DNA from 3 places in the uncultured Zhongshania sp. genome. Region 3 is predicted to be linked to each of the others. Evidence: predicted binding sites of a transcription regulator. Region 3 holds the regulator's gene; each other region holds the start of a gene.
What was found. Region 3 encodes sigma-54, which starts transcription at its own class of promoters, with help from an activator protein. Its sites were predicted from a motif close to TGGCACANNNNTTGCNNT; they were not measured.

Region 1 (3,284 bases), on a different contig from region 3:
CCTGCGAAACGGCTTCACCTGTTACCAAGGCAGGCACTTCTAGCTGCGCTGCAACGTTGGAGGCCGCACGCAGCATCATGCGCTTGAGAATAACGCCCATTTGCGAGTTTTCGACATTTTTAAGGATTTCGCCAACCACCTCCTCGAAAGGGACGCTGACAAACTTCACCCGATGAGACGCACCATATTTAAGCCACAAATACAGGGCAACCTCTTTCACGCCCACCTCGTGCTCACGACCACCTAAATTGAAAAAACAGAAGTGCGTTCGCATTCCCCGCTTCATCATCATGTAGCTTGAGACCGTGGAGTCAAAGCCGCCAGAGATAAGTGACATCACCGCGTCAACCGTACCCAAGGGATAGCCGCCTAAACCCTCTAAGCGCCGATTAACGATATAGACAGTCTCATTGCGCACTTCGATACGCACGGTTACATCGGGATTATGCAAATCGACGCCGGCGGACTCGACGTGCTGATTCAAGCCACCACCGACATAGCGCTCAATTTCACTGGAGTTAAAATCGTGCTGCCCCACGCGCTTGCAACGAACTACAAAACGCTTACCCCGCAAGCTATCGCCAATGGCATCGCGGGTTTTCTCAAAAATATCGTGCACATCAATTAGCGGGTACTCAGCGACCTCGATAACATGAGCAATTCCGGGGGTATTGCACAATACCGTTGCAAAACCCTCCAGCACATCCAAGTCAGTGGCATGTGTTTCGATAGTGATACGATCCCAATCGCGAACAATGATCAAGCCAGGATCGAGTGGCAAAAGTAATTTCCGAAGATTATCTCGCAACTGCTGAGTAAATTTCTTACGCACAGGCTTACTTTTGATAATGATCTCGGGAAACAGCTTGACGATAAATTTCATTACAGGGTCGCATAAATAAATGGGCGGCTATTATAGCCTTCCCTAGGTCGCCATGCAGCCCAACCAACTACGCGCACCGAAATGGCACATAAATTCCCATGAGGCACCAAAATAAAGCACATTTTTAGTGGCTACGCACAATCTTTAATCACCACCAACAACCGACGATCTCTGCGCCCAAACAGCAAGCACAATTAAACGGCATATATATTGCTTTTACGGTTCACAGATTGCTCCGCTATGCGGCACAATACGTTGCGAATATAATCATCATTAACTCGGCCTAGCCGAACCTTTAACAGACTCTCTATTCTGGAGGACGTACATAATGTCAGAGAACACTCTGAAGTTAATCGCCGATAACGACGTGAAATGGGCAGACATGCGCTTCACCGACACAAAAGGCAAAGAGCAGCACGTCACCATTCCGGCTACCGATGTTGACGCCGGTTTCTTTGAAGACGGCAAAATGTTTGACGGTTCATCGATCGCTGGCTGGAAAGGCATTAACGAATCAGACATGATTCTTATGCCAGATGACTCAGCGTCTGTTTTAGATCCGTTTACTGAAGAATCAACTATTATCATCCGCTGCAACATCGTAGAACCCTCTACTATGTTGGGCTACAACCGCGACCCACGCTCTATCGCACAGCGCGCTGAAGACTTTATGCGGGCTAGTGGTATCGCCGACAACGCCCTATTTGGTCCAGAGCCAGAATTCTTTATTTTCGACGACGTTAAATGGAAAGTATCAATGGAAGGCGCTAGCTACGCGATTGCTTCTGACGAAGCGGCGTGGAAGTCTGGCGACAACTTTGAAGAAGGCAATACCGGTCACCGCCCAGGCGTTAAAGGTGGTTATTTCCCCGTTCCACCAGTCGACAGCCTACACGACCTGCGTGGCGCAATGTGTAACGCCATGACGGACATGGGTCTTACTATTGAAGTACATCACCACGAAGTAGGTACCGCTGGTCAGTGTGAAATCGGCGTTGGCCCCAACACCTGCGTTAAGAAAGCAGACGAAGTTCAAATTCTTAAGTACTGCGTACACAATGTGGCTCACGCCTACGGCAAAACCGCAACCTTCATGCCCAAGCCAATCGTTGGCGACAACGGCAGCGGCATGCACGTTCACATGTCTTTAAGCAAAGATGGCGTTAACTTGTTTGCTGGCGACGTCTACGGCGGCCTGTCTGAAACTGCGCTGTTCTACATCGGCGGTATCATCAAGCACGCTCGTGCTATCAACGCGTTCACCAACGCCTCTACCAACTCGTATAAGCGCTTGGTTCCAGGCTTTGAAGCACCTGTTATGCTGGCTTACTCAGCGCGCAACCGCTCTGCATCAATCCGCATTCCATTTGTTCCAAATCCGAAAGCACGTCGCGTAGAAGTTCGCTTCCCAGATCCATCTGCCAACCCTTACCTCGCGTTTGCGGTCATGCTGATGGCTGGCCTGGACGGCATCAAAAACAAGATTCACCCTGGCGATGCTGCTGATAAAGATCTTTACGATCTTCCAGCAGAAGAAGCAGCGGCAATCCCAACCGTTGCCTCTAGCCTGGATCAAGCACTGCAAGCACTAGACGCAGACCGCTCTTTCCTCACCGCTGGCGGTGTTTTCGACGACGATACTATCGACGCCTACATTGCACTTAAAGCCCAAGAAGTTGAGCGCCTAGCCATGACAACTCACCCTGTTGAGTTCGACATGTACTACAGCGTGTAATACGTGATAGCGCTTTAAAAGAACCCGCCTCTGGCGGGTTTTTTTATGCTTGTAGCCTAGTACTCCTTCAACATGATATTGACGGGTACAGTCAGTCCTACGGCGGTTCAGTGCGAGGCGTTTTCTCGAAAGCATAGTGGGCCTATGGTGAGAGGAAATAACGAAGCAATGGACCGCCGTAGGGCTGACCCGCAGGGCGCCAAGCAGGCCGCCCCCTGCGGCGTTGCACTGGCTTGACGTAGGCCCACTACGCCTGCGCCAGTGCGTCTTGCAGGGAACGGCCTGCTTGGCGCTGTACCCGTCAATATCATGCTGAAGGAGTACTAGCCATTCTCGCGACATTATTAGACTCAGCGTAACCATAAGGAGCCATCATGCGCGTACCAGTCATCTTAAGCTGCCTATTTGCGCTGCTCGGCCAGCCTTTAAATGCGGAAATTTATCGCTACACTGACGAAAATGGACGAACGGTGTTTTCCGATAAAGCGCCCAAAAATAGCGAAACCGTGACACTCCCCACCTTAAATACGACGCCCGCGGTAGACGTCGCAGAGCCACAACGCTCCAAGGTGAACGACGTAAATATGGACCGCAACACCATTCAAATAAGCTCCCCCAGTGACGGAACCATCATCCCCAACGGCCTAGTGGCAACCACCGTTAGCG
Region 2 (3,284 bases), on a different contig from region 3:
AGACACACCGTCGGCAATAACTGCGACGGCGCCCTTGGTCGTAAGCTGATCATCAACCGGCATACGAATGCCAAGGCTATCTTCATTCACAGCTTTTTGCCCAGCACTGCTGTGCTGGGCAATGGACAATTTTAAACCGCCATCGAAATGCATCGGAGGGATTCCAGAAACTAAAGCCTAGATCGCACTTTAGCTTACTTCGATCAGCGCAACACTACCGTCTTCATGTAACTCTGCAGTATGCCCCTGGGGCTCCTCGAGAAATTGCACCGCCACAAACACCACCGCCGCGCAGGCTGCGATAACCATAAAGAAGTTGGCATTACTCACAAACGACAACACCGTTAAGAAGATAACCGCGCCGACATTACCATAAGCACCTGTCATGCCTGCAATTTGACCGGTCATGCTGCGCTTGACTAACGGTACTATCGCAAACACCGCCCCCTCACCCGCCTGAACAAAGAAAGAACAGCACATGGTTGCGACCACGGCCAACCAAACAGACCAAGCCGACTCAATCTGACTCAACACCATATAGCCCACAGCCAAGCCAGCAACCAAAATAGACAATGATTTACGGCGTCCAAATTTATCAGACAAATAACCACCGCCGGGACGAGCCGCCAAATTCATAAAGGCAAAGCCAGACGCCAGCAAACCGGCCTCAACCGCGCTCAAGGTAAAGGTGTCCATAAAGAACAGCGGCAACATGGAGACAACCGCCAGCTCAGACCCAAAGGTCACAAAATACGCAACATTTAGAATGGCGACCTGCTTGAACTTGTACTGCTGCATAGGAGGGATTGCAACATTGTTTAAAACGTCGCTATTCACCCGCAGAATTTGGCTCACCTGAACGACAAACAATACTACCAACACAATATACAAAGCGATTGAGGCGAATTCGCTAAGCAACCCCAAATTAACCGGCGACAACTTCCAAGTCAGCACCGCCAAAGCCAAATACATTGGCACGCACATCGCGATATAAAATACTAAATCGCGTTTGCTACTCACCACCAAACCGCCAGATTTTTTGGGCTTAAAGTAAGTTGATCCCTTCGGGGTATTCCGGGCGCGCCAGTAGAAAAAGAAGCCATATAGAAACGCCAACACACCGGTCGTTGCTATCGCGTAACGCCAGCCATCATCTCCACCATAATATAGTGCGAGTGTTGGCAAACTCATTGCCGCTGCAGCAGAACCAAAGTTGCCCCAGCCGCCGTACACGCCTTCAGCCAAACCAACCTGACGGGCTGGGAACCACTCCCCCACCAAGCGGATCCCGATCACAAAACCAGCGCCGATAAAGCCCATCAGGAATCGCAGCATCGCGATCATTTCGTAGCTATTTGCCATTGCAAAAGCTACACAGACCACGCCGCCAGAAATAAGTAGGGCACTGAAAACAACACGGGGACCGAAGCGGTCCACCAACATGCCGACTATCACCCGCGCCGGTATTGTTAAAGCCACGTTCAAAATCATGAGTGCTTTAACCTGCTGAGTACTCAGATCAAAAGCTTCTTTAATAGCCGACAGCATCGGCGCAAAGTTAAACCACACAACAAAAGTCAGAAAGAACGCAAACCAACTTAGGTGCAGCAAGCGAATTTTATCTTGCTTGAGATCAAGCACATTTAAGGTTGAAGAAGACATCAACAGCTCCAGATAGGTCACAAAGGTATCTGCAGAGCCAACAGCAAGCCCTATGCCAAGCTATCTCAGGAAGCCGCCAAGCCAATCATAAGATATTGTTTTATATAACTTTATTTTTGTATTTAGAACAACGAACATTAAAAACGCACCAAAATAGACCCGAAATAAGGCTGTTCCGCCCCATCTTTTGCGCACCATTTAAACGCACAATGCCCCACCACGCCCCGATCATACAACCATCGGTCTAGAAAAACCGCCCCAACAAAGTGCAAAAATAAAATTAAATACTTATTAATCAATAGCTTAAATAACAACAAATACCGTGGCATATCTTTTGCTAACAACTCTACAGATTGTATAAACACCTAACACAGCGAAGGCTAAAGGCCGAAGCAAGCGCAAGTATTAAAGGAAGTAAAGATGACTGACAAACAACGTCTGCTTATTGTGGGTAACGGCCCTGTTGGGCACCAATTTATCGAATCCATTGTTGAGAGCGGTCAGTCCGATCAATTCGACATTACTGTCATCGGCGAAGAACCTCGCCCGGCATACGACCGAGTTCACCTAACAGCCTGGTTCGAAACCCGCGAAGCTGCCTCACTCAATATGGTGAAAGACGGGTTTTACGGCGACAACAACATCACCGCATTAAGCAATGAAAAAGTCACCGAGATTGATCGCGCTAATAAAATTGCCACCACCGACAAAGGCGAAAAATATGCCTACGACAAACTCATTTTATCCACCGGCTCCTTCCCCTTCGTACCGCCGGTACCGGGCCACGATCGTAAGAACTGCTTTGTATACCGCACCATCGAAGATTTAGAAGCGATTACTGCAGCGGCAAAAAATGCCAAGGTCGGCGCAGTAGTCGGCGGCGGCCTCTTGGGACTAGAAGCCGCTAAGGCCATAAAAGATCTAGGCCTTAAAACCCACGTTATAGAATTTGCACCGCGCTTGATGGCCGTACAGGTCGATGAAGGCGGCGGCGCTCTGCTGCGCAGAAAAATTGAAGACTTGGGTGTATCGGTTCACACCCAGAAAAACACCCAGCAAATTATTGATGGCGACGACTGCATCCATAAACTGCAATTTGCCGATGGCGCAGAGCTGGAAACCGATATCCTGGTTTTCTCAGCCGGTATTCGCCCACAAGATGCACTCGCCCGCCAAAGCGAACTCGACGTCGGCGAGCGCGGCGGCATCGTGATAAACGACAACTGCCAGACGTCTGATCCGGCAATCTATGCTATTGGCGAATGTGCTTTGTGGGGCGGTCGTATTTACGGCCTTATCGCGCCAGGTTGGGATATGGCACGGGCGGCCGCTGATCACGTCTTAGGCGGCAGCGAAAAAACCTTCACCGGCGCCGATATGAGCACCAAGCTCAAGTTAATGGGGGTCGATGTCGCCTCGATTGGCGATGCGCATGCCAGCACGCCCGGCGCCAAGTGCTATACCTTTATCGATGAAAAAGCCGAAGTGTATAAAAAGATTGTTGTCACCGCAGACGGCCAGCATCTCTTGGGTGCGGTATTGATCGGCGAGGCAAACGACTACGGCACATTGCTGCAATTTGCTCTGAATAAAATTGAGCTACCCGAACATCCAGAAAGCAT
Region 3 (3,284 bases):
AAATCGAGCTAATTCATCCTGAGAGTTGCGAGCATCGATGCAGACAGCGACTTGCTTGTGGACTTTCAGCGGGCTTTGCGAAAGCTCGCGAACCAGTGCGGGAAGCAGTGACACCGGTAAATTGTCGATAGCATAAAAGCCTTCGTCTTCTAATTGGTGGAGGGCCGTACTTTTCCCGGAGCCCGATCGACCGCTTAGAATGATGAGTTCCATTTTAGCTTGCTATCGCGCGCTTGAATAAGGCTTCGGTGTTCTCGGCGCTGCGCAACTTACTGCGGTAATCGGCTTCATTGAACGCGGTCGCTAGTGCGCCAAGTACTTTTAAATGCTCGTCGTGGGCCTCGGCGGGCACAATAAGCGCGAATATAAGATCGACGGGCTCGTCATCGACGGCCTCAAAATCAATGGCCTGTTCTAATTTGAGCAACATGCCGGTGATTTGAGTGCAGCGGCTGCTGCGGCAGTGTGGAATGGCGACACCGTGGCCTAAGCCTGTACTGCCTAGGCGTTCGCGGGCGAGTAACTCATTAAATAACTCGTCCGCATCAAACTCTGTGTTATCTGCTGCAATACCGGCAGCGATATATTCAAGTAAGCGTTTTTTACTGGTAACGGGCGCACCGTATTCGGTGCGCCCTTCTGTGAGTATTGAGTCAAGTGTCATGATAATTACGTGGTTAACTTCAGTGAGTATCGCGGGTCTTAGCGACCCAGCGATTTTTCTTTGTGTTTGATTAATTGGCGATCAAGTTTGTCGGTCAGGCTGTCAATTGCAGCATACATATCCTCTGATTCACAAGTAGCAAATAGGTCTGCACCTGCAACGTGTACTGTTGCCTCGGCCTTTTGAACGAGTTTTTCTACCGTCAGAGTGACATCGGTATTGGTGATATTGTCAAAGTGTCGCTGCAGTTTTGTGAGTTTATTGTTTACATAATCGCGGAGGGCGGGGGTAACGTCTACGTGATGACCACTTACAGTAATCTGCATATATTGCTCCTTCATCGCTAAAAAATGCTGGCGCCTCGCGGCGAGTTGCAACGTGCGGCGATCGTTAGATCACCACATTGTGAGATCTATGCACGAATTTCTTTTTGCCCGCTGGCTGCGGCATAAAGGGCAGTTAATTGGATATGGATTAATATCCTCATGTTTGCACTTTTCCTCGCCAGAGAACAAAATTCCGGCTCGTGTATGGCTCTCTTTAAACTAGTCGTTTCCGCTCATTAGAGGGCGGAATGACCAGTGATTCTCTGTATTTTGCAATGGTTCGCCGCGCAACTTGAATACCTTGTTCGGCGAGTAAGTCTGTGATTTTACTGTCGCTTAAAGGTTTGCGAGGGTTTTCCGCCGCAACCAATTTTTTGATCAGTGCCCGTATTGCTGTGCTCGAGCATTCGCCGCCAGTATCTGTAGATACATGACTTGAAAAGAAGAACTTTAGTTCAAAAATTCCGCGTGGCGTGTGCATGTATTTTTGGGTGGTGACCCGCGAAATAGTGGATTCATGCATGCCGACCGCCTCGGCAATATCGTGTAAAACCAGAGGCTTCATGGCTTCTTCGCCATATTCCAGGAAGCCGCGTTGGTACTCGACGATTTTTGTAGCTACTTTCATCAGGGTTTCATTGCGACTGATTAAGCTTTTAATGAACCACCGTGCTTCTTGGAGATTGTCGCGGATATAGTCATTGTCACTGGCATTGCTACTCTGCCGAGCCATTGATGCATACTGGGCATTGATTTGAATTTTTGGCGCAATATCGGGGTTTAGCTCTACCAACCAGCGTCCCTCTTTCTTGCTTACGAACACATCGGGAATAACGTACTCGGTGTCATCACTGCCTATCGCGTTGCCGGGAGTCGGATCTAGTGACTGAATAAGCTTTAGGATATCGCGTAGCTGATCTTCTTTTAAACGGCAGCGACGCATAATTTGATTGTAGTCGCGATTGCCGAGTTGAGCCATATATTGGCTTACGACTAAACACGCCTCATCGACGTAGGGCGTGTTGCGTGGCATTTGTTTGAGTTGAATCAACAGGCATTCTTGTAGATCTCGACCACCTACGCCTGGTGGGTCGAATTGTTGGATGAGGTGTAATACCGCATTTACTTCTTCTATCTCTATCGCGTCGTTGTCAAAGCCTTCTACAAGCTCTTCTGGATTGACGGTAAGTCTGCCTTTTTCATCGATGGCATCGATGATGGCGTCGGCGATCATTTGGTCTATATCGGACAGGCGGCTTAAGTTGAGTTGCCAGCGCAAATGATCTTGCAGGGAATCTGAGCTCGAGTGTCGATAGTCGTTGTTGTAGTCACTATCCTCACCAGAGGAGCTACTGCCGGAACCGCTACCGCTGGTTTGAAATACGTCGTCCCACTGGCTGTCCACCGGAAGATCTTCTGGAATATCACTGCGTTCAGCCCATTCGGTGTCGGCTTCAGGCTGAGGCGTTTCTATTTCATTGTCACCCGCTTTTTCGGGCTTTTTGGGTTCGGCTGAGGTGGGTTCGGTGTTGACCTCAATATCGCCGTCGTCGTCGCTGATTTCTAGCAGGGGGTTGGAGTCGAGAGCGGATTGGATTTCTTGTTGGAGGTCTAGAGTAGACAACTGTAATAAACGAATCGCCTGCTGCAGCTGGGGTGTCATTGTCAGGCTTTGGCCGACTTTTAGCTGTAGCGATTGTTTCATAGGCTATGGTTTCTACAACATGATTTAAGTGGTAACGCGAACGGTGTTTTGTTCTACCGGCAATTAAATGCCTCAATGTCAGTGTAGTCGTGACACCGATTCCCTGCAATACCTGTGCCGATTCATTTGTAAGGAACATTACTTACAATGTAAATTTGTCACCTAGGTAAATATCGCGAACGATCTGGTTGTTTAGCACCGTTTCGGCGTTGCCTTCAGCGACGATGCGGCCCTCTCCCACAATGTAGGCTTTATCGCAAATGTCTAAGGTTTCACGGACGTTGTGGTCGGTGATTAATACCCCAATCCCCCGTGCCTGCAGGTGTCTAACAATATTTTGAATGTCGTTAACGGAGATAGGATCGACGCCAGCAAAAGGCTCATCCAGTAAAATAAAGCTGGGTTCGGTGGCGAGTGCGCGAGCAATTTCTACCCGTCGACGCTCGCCGCCAGATAGCGCCATACCCTGGGATTTGCGGATATGCGTAATGTGGAACTCCTGCAGGAGTGCCTCAAGCTTATCTTTGCGCTGACTGCGATTTAGATCGCGTCTGGTTTCCAAAATGGCCATGATGTTGTCGGCCACGCT

Region 1: a site for sigma-54 is predicted at 1,083-1,100, ahead of glnA (glutamate--ammonia ligase). Genes of this name have one in related genera too.
Region 2: a site for sigma-54 is predicted at 1,703-1,720, ahead of AAC007_RS05105 (NarK family nitrate/nitrite MFS transporter). Genes of this name have one in related genera too.

What each region holds. Positions count from the first base shown of each region.
Region 1 is NZ_CAXBHN010000030.1:13,387-16,670, forward strand. It holds gene thiI (tRNA uracil 4-sulfurtransferase ThiI) at 1-883, opposite strand, end outside; gene glnA (glutamate--ammonia ligase) at 1,212-2,618, shown strand; gene AAC007_RS16280 (DUF4124 domain-containing protein) at 2,993-3,284, shown strand, end outside.
Region 2 is NZ_CAXBHN010000003.1:128,242-131,525, forward strand. It holds gene AAC007_RS05100 (bifunctional protein-serine/threonine kinase/phosphatase) at 1-153, opposite strand, end outside; gene AAC007_RS05105 (NarK family nitrate/nitrite MFS transporter) at 190-1,662, opposite strand; gene nirB (nitrite reductase large subunit NirB) at 2,083-3,284, shown strand, end outside.
Region 3 is NZ_CAXBHN010000004.1:62,884-66,167, reverse strand. It holds gene rapZ (RNase adapter RapZ) at 1-213, opposite strand, end outside; gene AAC007_RS05815 (PTS sugar transporter subunit IIA) at 215-664, opposite strand; gene raiA (ribosome-associated translation inhibitor RaiA) at 703-990, opposite strand; gene AAC007_RS05805 (RNA polymerase factor sigma-54) at 1,205-2,695, opposite strand; gene lptB (LPS export ABC transporter ATP-binding protein) at 2,838-3,284, opposite strand, start outside.